4 regions of the Alteromonas sp. AWJ4_199 genome follow, and region 1 is predicted to be linked to each of the others. Evidence: predicted binding sites of a transcription regulator. Region 1 holds the regulator's gene; each other region holds the start of a gene.
The links. The regulator sigma-54, encoded in region 1, starts transcription at its own class of promoters, with help from an activator protein. The targets are predictions, from matches to a motif close to GTTGGCACGNNNNTNGNNT.
Positions count from the first base shown of each region.

Region 2: the regulator sigma-54 is predicted to act here: its motif matches at 1,117-1,135, upstream of ACXAER_RS13545 (EF-hand domain-containing protein).
Region 3: the regulator sigma-54 is predicted to act here: its motif matches at 1,186-1,204, upstream of ACXAER_RS18445 (hemerythrin domain-containing protein).
Region 4: the regulator sigma-54 is predicted to act here: its motif matches at 1,401-1,419, upstream of ACXAER_RS14535 (DUF2726 domain-containing protein).

Region 1 is NZ_JBSWUR010000001.1:1,493,826-1,496,982, reverse strand. Features, by position in the region: gene ptsN (PTS IIA-like nitrogen regulatory protein PtsN) at 1-265, opposite strand, end outside; gene hpf (ribosome hibernation promoting factor) at 279-566, opposite strand; gene ACXAER_RS06515 (RNA polymerase factor sigma-54) at 597-2,078, opposite strand; gene lptB (LPS export ABC transporter ATP-binding protein) at 2,152-2,877, opposite strand; gene lptA (lipopolysaccharide transport periplasmic protein LptA) at 2,880-3,157, opposite strand, start outside.
Region 2 is NZ_JBSWUR010000001.1:3,080,753-3,083,909, reverse strand. Features, by position in the region: gene ACXAER_RS13550 (DNA polymerase II) at 1-1,003, shown strand, start outside; gene ACXAER_RS13545 (EF-hand domain-containing protein) at 1,260-1,838, shown strand; gene ACXAER_RS13540 (AMP-binding protein) at 2,197-3,157, shown strand, end outside.
Region 3 is NZ_JBSWUR010000004.1:19,982-23,138, forward strand. Features, by position in the region: gene gdhA (NADP-specific glutamate dehydrogenase) at 1-1,022, shown strand, start outside; gene ACXAER_RS18445 (hemerythrin domain-containing protein) at 1,251-1,706, shown strand; gene ACXAER_RS18450 (YqaE/Pmp3 family membrane protein) at 1,847-2,005, opposite strand; gene ACXAER_RS18455 (putative bifunctional diguanylate cyclase/phosphodiesterase) at 2,200-3,157, opposite strand, start outside.
Region 4 is NZ_JBSWUR010000001.1:3,318,305-3,321,461, reverse strand. Features, by position in the region: gene ACXAER_RS14545 (FAD-dependent oxidoreductase) at 1-773, shown strand, start outside; gene ACXAER_RS14540 (hypothetical protein) at 972-1,367, shown strand; gene ACXAER_RS14535 (DUF2726 domain-containing protein) at 1,576-2,163, shown strand; gene ACXAER_RS14530 (5'-methylthioadenosine/adenosylhomocysteine nucleosidase) at 2,331-3,032, shown strand; gene ACXAER_RS14525 (cobalamin biosynthesis protein CobD/CbiB) at 3,034-3,157, shown strand, end outside.

The DNA.
Region 1 (3,157 bases):
AGTTGATAGCTGGTGTACTTGTTACAACGATTGCTATTACCTTCTCAAGGCCTGCTAGGCGGCCGTGGGGCAGTGCTATGCCGTTACCTATACCCGTGCTACCCATACGTTCTCGAGCCATCAAGCTATTTAAAACCGTTGCCTGGTCGATGTTATCGTTATGCTTGGCAGCGATATCAGCGATGATCTCAAGAATTCGCTTTTTACTATTACACTGAACCGCACACTCGGTGCGGTCCAGACTTACGATGGCTTGTATATCCATGCTTAATTAACTACTAATGTTTTTTCAGTTTTTCCTTATGCTTGATTACCTGCCGGTCGAGTTTATCAACCATGCTGTCAATCGCCGCATACATGTCGGTATTTTCTGAGGATGCGAATACTTCAGCGCCACTTAAATGAACAGTCGCTTCAGCTTTTTGATTTAATTTTTCAACGTTCAGGATGACATGCACATTAGAAATGTGATCAAAGTGACGTTCAAGTTTGCTGAACTTCGTATCGACATAATTACGCAAAGAGTCGGTGATTTCGACATGATGACCAGTAAGGTTGATTTGCATATTTCGTCTTCCTTATATTATTAAGCCCGGTTAGATAAGGCTTTTGCGTTGGTTCGACGGCGGGATCGATAACGATTCCCGGTATTTTGCTATTGTTCGCCGAGCGACTTTTATGCCTTGCTCGGCCAACAATGAAGCAATCTTGCTATCACTTAGCGGCTTGCTAGGATTTTCCGCAGCCACTAACTTCTTGATCAAAGCACGAATCGCTGTAGATGAACACTCACCACCTGACTCGGTTGCTACGTGGCTTGAGAAGAAATACTTCAATTCAAAGATGCCACGGGGCGTATGCATATACTTCTGTGTTGTCACACGCGAAATAGTCGATTCGTGCATATCTACCATTTCTGCGACATCATTTAGCACCATTGGTTTCATCATTTCCGGGCCGTGCTCAAAAAAGCCCATTTGCTGCTGCACAATGCAATTTGCAACCTTCATCAAGGTATCGTTGCGAGATTCAAGGCTCTTTATGAACCACTTAGCCTCTTGCATGTGTGAGCGGATGAATTGTGAATCGCTGCTGTTCTTGGCACGGCGACTCATTGCTGCGTACGTTTGATTTACGCTTAATTTAGGCAGACTGTCGGGGTTCAGCTCAACCACCCAACGGCCATTTTTCTTGGTTACTGAGACATCAGGAATAACGTATTCAGGCTCTTTAGTAACTAAAGCACTACCTGGGCGAGGATTCAAGGTTTGGAGTAAACGCATTGCTTCGCGCAGCTGATCTTCTTTCAATCGGCTCTTACGCATTAGCGTGCGGTAGTCTTTACTGCTCAGTAAGTCTGAATATTCCTCAATAAGCTGCTTCGCTTCAGCAAGCCACGGTGTGTCTTCTGAAAACTGGCGCAATTGCACCATAAGACACTCTTGAGGTGTACGAGAACCTGAACCAATGGGGTCGAACATTTGAATGCGCTTAAGCACACATTCTATTTCGTCCATTTCGATAGGCTCTTCTAAGTCATCGTCATTAACAGCATCTAAGATATCGTCAAGGGTAACGGTTAGATAACCGGATTCGTCGATTGAGTCGATGATAGCCGTAGCAATAGCGCGGTCAGTGTCTGAAAAGTGAGTGAGGCGCATTTGCCAAAGCAAATGCTCTTGGATGTCTTCGGTAGTTTCACCTTGGAAGATTTGTTCGTCATCATTAGACGGGCCAGGCGCAGGCGCAGAAGAGGCGGAGTAGTACTCGTCCCAGGTGCTGTCGATAGGCAGCTCATCGGGAAGGTCGTTCTTCTCCAGTGCATCTCCTGCCTCTAGCGTGTCGCTTGATGCAGAAGCTGTCGCTTCAGCAGCACTATCGTCACTATCGACATTGTTCTTTTCTACTTGTGGCTCGTCGTTACCTTCTTCCACTTCTAACAGTGGATTAGAGTCGAGTGCCTCTTGAATCTCTTGCTGAAGATCAAGCGTAGAAAGCTGCAGCAGCTTGATGGCCTGCTGCAACTGAGGTGTCATGGTAAGTTGTTGGCTAAATTTTAGCTGTAAAGATGGTTTCATCTACGTCTTATTTAAATGCTCTAAATTGAATATACCAGAGCGAAACTGAAAAATGACAATTCGGTTACATTAACTATAGCCTGAATTGTTCGCCTAGGTATACATCCCTTACTTTTTGATTACTTAAAACCTGTTCCGCGGTTCCTTGCGCAATAAGCTCACCATGACTCACAATGTACGCCTTTTCGCAAACATCCAATGTTTCGCGTACGTTATGGTCCGTGATAAGGATACCAATACCCCTATCGCGAAGATGCTGTATTATCTTCTTTATATCATTAACTGATATTGGATCAACACCAGCAAATGGTTCGTCTAACAAAATAAATTGTGGTTTCGCTGCCAAAGCGCGAGCAATCTCTACGCGACGACGTTCTCCCCCTGACAAACTCATGCCCGTACTATTACGTATATGGTTGATATTAAATTCATCAAGTAGTGCATCAGCTTCTTCTTCTTGCTGTTGTGAATTTAAATCTTTACGGGTTTGCAAAATGGCCATGATATTTTCATATACCGTAAGCTTTCTAAATATTGATGCCTCTTGCGGGAGGTAGCCTATACCGCGGCGTGCGCGCTCATGCATTGGCTGGTGAGTAAGCTCATTATCATCAATTTCGATTTTGCCTTTGTCTAAGTTGACTAAGCCTACAATCATGTAAAAAGTGGTGGTCTTACCAGCGCCGTTAGGGCCGAGAAGACCGACAATTTGACCGGTAGACACTGAAAGGCTTACATCGCGAACAACCTGTCGCGATTTATACGATTTAGCAAGGTTTTTAGCGCTCAAAGTTGCCATTGCTATTCATTGTCCTCGTTGTCTTTCTTAGACGATGTTTTACGAATGGTGTCAGGAGTAAATACTGTGGTTACACGACCTTCACCATCTTCACCGGCACCACCCGTTGCAAGCAATTGTTCAGTAATCATATCGAACGTAATCTTATCACCTTGCACTTTACTGGTATCTTGCTGTAGCTCAGCATTACCCGCCAGAGAAATAGTGCGATTAATTACTTCATAGCGAATTTCATTGGCTTTCGCTGATACCGGTGTACCGTCTTCTAGTGATTGAGAAT
Region 2 (3,157 bases), 1.6 Mb from region 1:
TAATACGGCGATAGAGGGGTTTAAAGGCGCAGTATTTAGCCGTAACTCACATTTTCTACCTTCAATTATCGAAAACCTATGGCTGCAGCGCGACGAAGCCAAAAAACAAAAAGACGCACCACGTTCGCAAGCGATTAAGATATTAATGAACTCCTTTTACGGAGTACTTGGTAGCGGAGGCTGCCCTTTCTACGATCCTCGTCTTGCAAGTTCAATTACATTGCGGGGGCATGAGATTATGCAAACCACCGCGAGTTGGATTGAAGAACTGGGCTATACGGTTATTTACGGTGATACCGATTCAACCTTTGTGCATGTTGAAGGAATTACTGCACTGGGTACACCTTCTGAAACAGGTCGTGAGCTTGCCAAAATTGTTAACCAGAAGTGGACTGAGTTACTTAAGCGTCAGTTCGACATTGATTGCCATTTAGAGATTGAGTTCGAATCTCACTTTTCTACCTTCTTTATGCCAACAATTCGTGGCTCTTCTGAAGGGAGTAAAAAGCGCTACGCAGGGATGAAAGACGGTGAGCTTATCTTTAAAGGCCTAGAGAACGTGCGTTCGGATTGGACAGTGCTTGCTAAAGTGTTTCAATACGAGCTATACAAAAGAGTCTTTAACAATGAACCTGTAAAACAGTACATCAATAAAACGCTAAACGCAGTAAAGGCGGGAAAAATGGATGACGAGTTGGTGTATAAAAAGCGACTCAGAAAACCACTTTCTTCGTATGTTAAATCTCTTCCCCCACACGTAAAAGCGGCAAGAAGGGCCGACAAGTTATTTGAAGAACAGGGCCTACCACTTCGCTACCAATCTAATACATCCATAGCCTATGTCATTACCGTTCAAGGGCCGCAAACAGTAGAAACAATCTCTGCGCCGCTTGACTATGACCACTATATAGAGAAACAGATAAAGCCTATTGCAGATAGTATATTGCCAATGATATCCCTTAGTTTTGAGCGCATAGCTAACGCTCAGCTTTCCCTATTTTAATTATGTTTATCTGTATGAAGATCTTTCAGGCTTCGTGACAAGTTAACAAAAGCATTACACTTTGAATCTGTTTTTATCTTTAGCTATTATCTTCATTTTCAATAACTTAGCTCGTTGGCACGACAAGTGAATAAGATATTTGTGAGTAGCTAAATAGGTTTGTTTGAGGAATTAACTTCAATCAACATGCGTTCAATTTAGTGATTAGGGCAATTGATAGCCCGTGTTCGCAAAGAGAAACAGAAGGAATTTGATTATGAAGATCACAAAGTTAAGTACGATTACTAGTGCTGTTGTTGCAGCTACACTATCTGCGTCAGCATTCGCAGGCCATCATGAAGAAAAGATTTCTAAGAGCTTTAACGCGCTCGATCAAGACGGTAATGGCTACATAGTCGGTTCAGAATCGTCAGGTACAATCGACAGCAAATTAGTATCTAAAATGGATACGGACGGCGACAGTATGGTTAGCCGCGCAGAATTTAATTCATTTGTTGATGAAAAACCATCTATGTTCAGTGACGAGGTTATCACGCAGGTTAAAGCTGAAGGTACAACAGATGCTGTACTCACTGAAGAAGGTAATCCGGCACTTTTTTCTAAAGCTGATAACGAAATGATTTCAGAAAAGAATAAAGAGTTGCGCACTGAGATGTCTGCTACAGCCAATACTAAGTTCACTAAAATCGATATGGATAGCGATGGTAAAATCAGTGAGAAGGAGCTAGAAATGGCCGACGTTGAAGGCGACTTTGACTCAATGGATGAAGATGGTGATTCGTACATAACTCGTATGGAATACCGGACCTATTTTGAAGAGATTGAATCAGAATAGTTAAACTAAACAATTCATAGTATTCCCAACTATGTAGCCCCGCTTAAAGTGCGGGGCTTTTTTATTTTACCTCAGACAATCCAACCCCACGACACTCATAAGTTCGCCCTCCTAATAAATGATCTGCGACGAAATACTAATATTTTTCGTTAAACAGCACCGTATACGACCAACATCTTGTCGACAAAACGCATTTGCAACCATATTGTTAATAAAGGTTAAATATTTTGTTTACTCAATTGTGCATTCTGTAACTAGCGCAAAGATCGCAATTGTGTACTTCGATTTCAAAATCATGATGGTGATTATCTAAAATTACATTTAAATCAGATGCGTACGCGCATGGAGGCAAGGAATAATGGAATCAAACACACAGTCAAACACTGTATTTCCACTTCAAAAAAGTCAGTTTAGCGGTCCTAGTGATGCTGATCTGACATCACTCACAATAGGTCAATACTTCAAAAAGGTTGTCGACAATTATGGCGATAACCCAGCGATCATCGTAAAACATCAAAGTATTCACTGGACCTATCAGCAATACTGGCGTGAAGTAGAACGTGTGGCCTGTGGTTTACTAGCCAATGGCGTAGAGCCAGGTGATCGAGTTGGGATATGGTCCCCCAATAACATCGAGTGGTCACTTGTACAAATGGCCACGGCCCGCATTGGCGCGATCATGGTATGTCTTAACCCCGCTTACCGCCCAGCTGAATTAGCCTTTGCTATTAACAATGTCGGGGTGAAGCACTTGGTGATGGCACAGTCTTTTAAACAGTCGAACTACATCGCCATTTTAAAAGAATTAGCCCCGGAACTAGATTCCGACGATCAGAGTCGAACTGACGCGGCGCTATCGCTCTCGAAGATCCCTTCTCTTAAACACGTATATACTATCGGTGAAACGTCTGTAGACGGCTTACAGGCATTTTCAAAACTCCAAGTAGAGCCTACTAAGGCTTTAAAATCGCGGTTAATAGACATCGAAAGAACGCTAAATGCTGATGATAACATCAACATTCAATTCACCTCAGGTACGACTGGCAACCCGAAAGGCGCAACACTCACTCATCGTAATATATTAAATAATGGTTTATTAGTATCAGAAGCAATGAGATTTACGCACCAAGATAAACTTTGTATTCCCGTACCGCTCTATCATTGTTTTGGTATGGTGTTGGGGAACTTAGTCTGTTTAGCGTCCGGCGCATGCGCAGTATTTCCTGGGGAGTCTTTCGACCCCGAACAAACGCTTCGCACAGTAGAAGAAGAAAAATGTACAGGTTTACACGGCGTGCCTACCATGTTCATCGCCGAGC
Region 3 (3,157 bases), on a different contig from region 1:
TTGAGCAGTGTTTTAAAAATGCCCTTACTGGTCTGCCCATGGGTGGCGGAAAAGGAGGCTCTGACTTTAACCCCAAAGGCCGGTCAGACAGAGACATTATGTTGTTTTGCCAAGCATTTATGCGTGAATTGCAACGACACATAGGCGCAAACACCGATGTACCTGCTGGTGATATTAACGTAGGCGCGAGAGAAATAGGTTATCTATATGGCGAATATCGAAGGTTAAACAATAGGTTCGAAGGCGTTTTAACCGGTAAAGGTTTAGAGTTTGGTGGAAGCTATGTGCGTACTGAGGCCACAGGTTTTGGCTTAATCTACTTTTTAGAAGCGGTTTGTAAACAGCGAAACTCGTACATTGAAGGCAATACAATTGCAGTATCTGGTGCAGGAAACGTAGCACTGCACGCGGCGCTTAAGGCGGTAGAGAAAGGTGGAAAGGTAATTTCGCTCTCAAACAGCCGGGGGCTTCTACATGTTGAAGAAGGGTTATCGGATACGGCATTAAAATGGGCAATTGATAACCACGCTAACCGAGATAATATCCTTGTAGACATGGCTGATAAAAAAATGGGGAAATGGATAGCCAATAAAAAGCCATGGCATATAAAATGCGATATTGCTTTACCTTGTGCAACGCAAAATGAACTGCTTGAAACGGACGCCAAGGTATTACTAGATAACGGCTGTAAGATGGTTTTAGAAGGTGCGAATATGCCGTGTACAAATGAGGCGCAAACCCTTTTCTTAGATGCCAAAATTGTTTATGTGCCCGGAAAGGCATCTAATGCAGGTGGTGTCGCCTTGTCGGGATTAGAAATGAGCCAAAACGCCGTGTTCAATCAGCGCAATGCGAACGTACTTGATGATCAGTTATACGCTATTATGGAAAGCATTCATCAGCGCTGTGTTACAGAAGGACAAGGTGTAGGTGATGAACACGATTATATCGACTACATGAAAGGCGCTAACATCGCAGCGTTTAGACGTCTTGCAGACGCCATGGTCGCACAAGGCGTGTAGCACGTTTACCACATATTTCATTCGATAAATTCACGACAATACTGCTGTGAATTTATCGGTAAGTAACCTGTAAAATTTGCGTTTTTTCTGTTCTCTTTTACCCACCCCCTGCATCGTTCAATAGATTTTATTATAAAATTCAGGAGCTAACAGACTTTTTATTCATGGAACAATAATAGCATTACCCTTGGTGTGATTAACTTTTTAGGTATTTATAAGGAACCACCTATGAAAATTTTTGAAGCTTTACGCCAAGACCATGAGAAGCAACGTTTATTGTTAAAGATTTTAGCTGAAACAAGTGGCGATACAGCTGCACGCCGTGAATATTACCAAGAGCTCAAAACTCAGCTTGAGAGTCATGCTATTGCTGAGGAGCGCCACTTTTATGCTCATCTTTTAGAAAAAGACGCCACCGTAGATTTGACCCGTCACGGAATTGCAGAGCATCACGAGATTGATGAATTACTAGCTAAGCTTGATGACACCGATATGAGCTCACCTGCATGGTTACGTTATTTGAAGACACTTCAAGAAAAAGTGGAACATCACCTTGCTGACGAAGAACAGGAGTTCTTCCAGGTAGCGGGGAATGTGCTTAACGACCGCCAGAAAACAAAACTTGCTGATGAATATCAAAAAGAGATGAAACAGGAGTTAGACGACGAAAAACTAACGGCGTAACATAGCCTTGGTATCCATGGCGGTAGTATTCAATCCGAAAGGCGTCATAAAGTAAAAAGCCAGCTATTCAAGCTGGCTTTTGCATATTTAGTGTTTGATTGCTCTTTCACCTATAACAGATTACTGAAGCGCTCAAGTGCCTACTTTTTAGCGATGATGTAAACCGCGTGAATTACACCTGGAAAATAGCCAAGAATGGTCAATAAAATATTGATCCAAAAATGCGCGCCGATACCGACCTGTAAAAATACGCCTAGCGGTGGAAGTAAAATTGATAAAAGTATACGAATGATGTCCATAGTAAATTCCTTGTTTTTGAAGTAATTTCACAACTCAGTAGGCAAAAAACTCACACTTTGATGAAAGTGTTCAGCCTGCGGAGCGATTTTCACGCTTCATAATGGTTGTTTGCATTTTAGATGCCATGTCAGCGTTGATAAACGATTGAGCATCCCATTGACTCCAAAAATATAAATTTTTTGTAATAAGAAAGCTATTCACCGAAAGGCGTATTTTGCAGCCAATCTTCTAGGTCTGGACGATTAAGCGGTCGACTGATGAAGTAACCTTGCGCGATATCACATCCCCACTCTTTCAAGATCTCTAGCGACGCAACATCTTCCACACCTTCAGCCACCACTTTCAAATTAAAGGCATTCGCCAAACTAAGCACAGTATGAACAATTTGTTGATCGTTCTCGTCGCTTGCCAGAGTAAGAATAAAGCTCTTGTCTATTTTAATAGTTTTAACAGGTAAGTTCTTTAAATAGGCCAGTGACGAATATCCAGTACCAAAATCATCAATTGCGAAGTGAAATCCTCTGGCGGTTAATTCGTTAAGGTTTTCAATCGCAAGTGCAGCATCAGCAACTAAATCGCTTTCGGTTATTTCAAGCTCTAAAGAATCTGGTGATAGCCCTTCTTTCGTTAACAGGGCTACTAACTTGCTTAGTAACACTTTATTCTGAATGTCTTGTGTCGACAAGTTCATGGCAACAGTAAACCGATAACCTTTCGACCTAAAGTAAGACAAGTCAGTAATGGTTTGTTGCATTACCCACATAGTTACTTTTTCAATCAACCCTGCTTGCTCGGCGATGGTGATAAATTCGTCTGGTGGAACAAAACCAAGAACACTGCTGCTCCAGCGAATTAACGCTTCCATGCTACAAACTTTCATCGTTTGTAGGTCAACCTTAGGCTGGTAGACCATAGACAATTCGTTTTGCTGGCTCGCTAGTACCCGTTTCAACTCTGTTGTAATTGCAAGGCGACGGTTATATTTATCTTCTAAATCAGTTCGATAGCGAACACACCAACTGTCACTATGAATCGCTTCATCGGTAACTATATTCATTTTTCTGAAAAGTTCTTCAGAAGACGTTGCGTCCTGCGGGCATTCGATGATTGCCATAGCAACTTTCACGGGAATAGCGATTAAATTACTCTCA
Region 4 (3,157 bases), 1.8 Mb from region 1:
TTAACACTGAAATTGGTAAAGACATCCAGTTCCAGGATTTGCTTGATAAATACGATGCAGTATTTCTGGGCATGGGTACGTACAAGTCGATGCAAGGTGGTTTCGATAACGAACACGTTGAAGGCGTATATGATGCACTTCCTTTCCTTATAGCCAACACCAACCGCGTAATGGGCCTTGAAAAAGATCCTGCTGATTTTGTTGATATGAAAGGCAAGCGTGTGGTTGTGCTAGGTGGTGGTGATACCACCATGGACTGTGTACGCACCTCAATTCGTCAAGACGCTGCGCAAGTAACCTGTGCATATCGTCGTGACGAAGAAAGTATGCCTGGTTCACGCCGCGAAGTTGTTAATGCGAAAGAAGAAGGCGTTGAGTTTAAATTCAACCTACAGCCTCTTGATATAGCCGTTGATGAAAACGGAAAAGCCTGTGGCGTTAAGTTCGTGAAAACTGAAATGGGGCCGCCAGATGTAAATGGTCGCCGCCGCCCTGTTGAAGTAGAGGGTTCAGAGCACGTACTAGAAGCTGACGCGGTAATTATCGCTTTCGGCTTCCAGCCAAGCCCTGCGCCATGGTTCGCTGACTTCGGCATTATGCTTGATGAAAAAGGTCGCGTACGCGCACCTTCTGCAGGTAAGTTTGCTTTCCAGACCTCTCACCCGCAAGTATTTGCCGGTGGTGATATGGTACGTGGTAGTGACTTGGTAGTTACTGCTATCGACGAAGGCCGCAAAGCCGCCGAAGGTATCATGGATTATATTGGCGTTTAACCTTAGCTAACTAAGGCCTGTTGTCCTTTTAAGAAAAGCTCGATGGTACTGCTATCGAGCTTTTTTTGATTGTTAACGCCAAGAAATTAGCGAAGACACCGCTAATACCCCAAGGTTTAGTTGAAGCTAAAAGATTACGCCTATATGATTATCAAAATAATTTAAAATAAGATCGCACATCGGATAAAGGATCTACCTATGAAGCAATTAAACACCAAAAAACTTGTATTTTGTTTAGCGTTAGCCTCGGCGGCAAGCAATACTTGCTTTGCCGACACCATTGCAGTAGATACTTCGAGCAAACAGCGTATTGTGTCTTGCCCTGCAGAGTTTCAACAGGTAAAAATTTCCGATGATGCAAGGCAATGCCAAGCGTTTGAGAAAAATGTTACATCGGTAATGGTCTATCACTCTCCAAGTGCCCCCAGTGAAATGCTTACCGTATATCAAACTGCACACCCATCGTTAAAGACTCATTCTCCTATCAAAGGTCGCACACTTCTCTCTTCTGAAGATAAGGCAGTTAGGGTTGTTATAAGTCCTGATAATTCTGGCTCTCAGGTTGATATTCTGGTCACCTCAAAAAACCAATAAATACTTCGTAAAAATTTGCCAGCAATATCCATTGTTGGCACCCGCTTTGCAATTTCATCAATAACTACTTCATGACAGCAATAAGCGTCATTTTTATGACGCCTATGCCGTAAACAAAGGTCACGCTGCTAAGTCATATTTATTAGACGCAGCTGGCTTTGGGCTACTTCTGTTATGACTTTTTCTATTGATATTTGTGAGGGTTACGATGGAATTGGCAATTATTTTAATGATGTTACTTATTGTCGTTGCACTAGGTGCCATAAAGTTGTCAGACGGTGGAGTCGCTTTTCCATTTAGGCGGAAAGCACAATTATTCACTCCGGTAGAGCATACTTTTTTAAACCTTATTGAACAGGCCATGGGTCGAGAGTTTAGGATAGTGTGCCGCGTACGTCTTAATGATCTGGTTTCAGTACGTCAAACAGCCAACAAGAAGACAGCAAGCCAAGCGCTTAGCAGAGCATCCAGCAGACAACTCGACTTTGTACTGGTCGACAAACAAGATATGAGCCCTGTAATGGCTATCGATTTGGTTCATAGCCAAGGGAAAGAAGGTTACAAAGCGCAAAAGGATTGGTTTGTAACCGGTGCATTAGATGCAGCCGGCGTTCCTCACGCGCGAATTAAAGTAAAATCTGGCTACACCGTCGATGACATTAGGGAATGTTTGGAAAACAAACTTATTCCGTATCGCCGCTTACAGAACAAGATGGCTCAATTGCCAACGCATAACCCGGAGCCACCTAAGCGTCCTACTCGCCCGGTTCGCTCAAGCAGACCAGCGGCTGCCTAATACGATTAATTCGAACTTCCCCTAGCCTTTGTTACTTTCCTGTTTTCTTACTCTCAAATAGCGGTAACAAAGGCATTTTTCTGTCAGTTTCTCTATTTTCCTTATACAATTAGTGCATTCAATAGCGTGTTCACGCTTTTAACTCTCTTAACACCCTCGGTAATGTTATGAAAAAAATTGGTATTTTAGGTGCAATGGATGAAGAAGTTGCGCTACTTAAAGCATCGCTTTGGAACGTAAAAGAAACACAGTGGAAACACCTTACATTCTATGAAGGCACACTCAACGACATTGAAGTGGTGTTGGTTAAATGCGGCATTGGTAAAGTAGCAGCGGCTATCGCTACCACTGTATTGATTGAGCAGTACGCTCCTGATGCAGTGGTTAATACAGGTTCTGCCGGTGGTTTCGATAAAGACCTGAATATTGGTGATTTAGTGATAGCAAGTCACGTTATTCACCACGACGCCGATTTAACTCATTTTGGTTACAAGCTTGGCCAATGTGCGGGGATGCCTGAAGATTTTCGCTGTGATACCGCATTGATGGAAACAGCACGTAGCGCAGCTGCAGAGATTACCTCATTGCAATCGACGACAGGCTTGATTTGCACCGGTGACGCATTTATCGGTAGCGATGAAGCGGTAGCAGAGTTGCGTGAAAACTTCCCTGATATGAAGGCAGTAGAAATGGAAGGTGCGGCTATTGGTCAAACCTGCCATATGCTCGACACACCGTTTCTTGTGATTCGCTCATTATCAGATATAGCTGGTAAAACATCATCAGTGAGCTTTAAAGAATATTTAGATACTGCTGCTAAGCATTCTGCACAGCTCGTTATGGCAATGATCCAGGCCCTCGCAAAATAAGATGTTAGAGGTAATTAGCGACCCGCAATATCAGTCGCTATTAGTACTTTGGCTGGCTATTGCCGTAGATGCCTTGTGGTGCTGGCCCCAAAGTACTCACCCCCTAACACTTATGCGCTACCTTG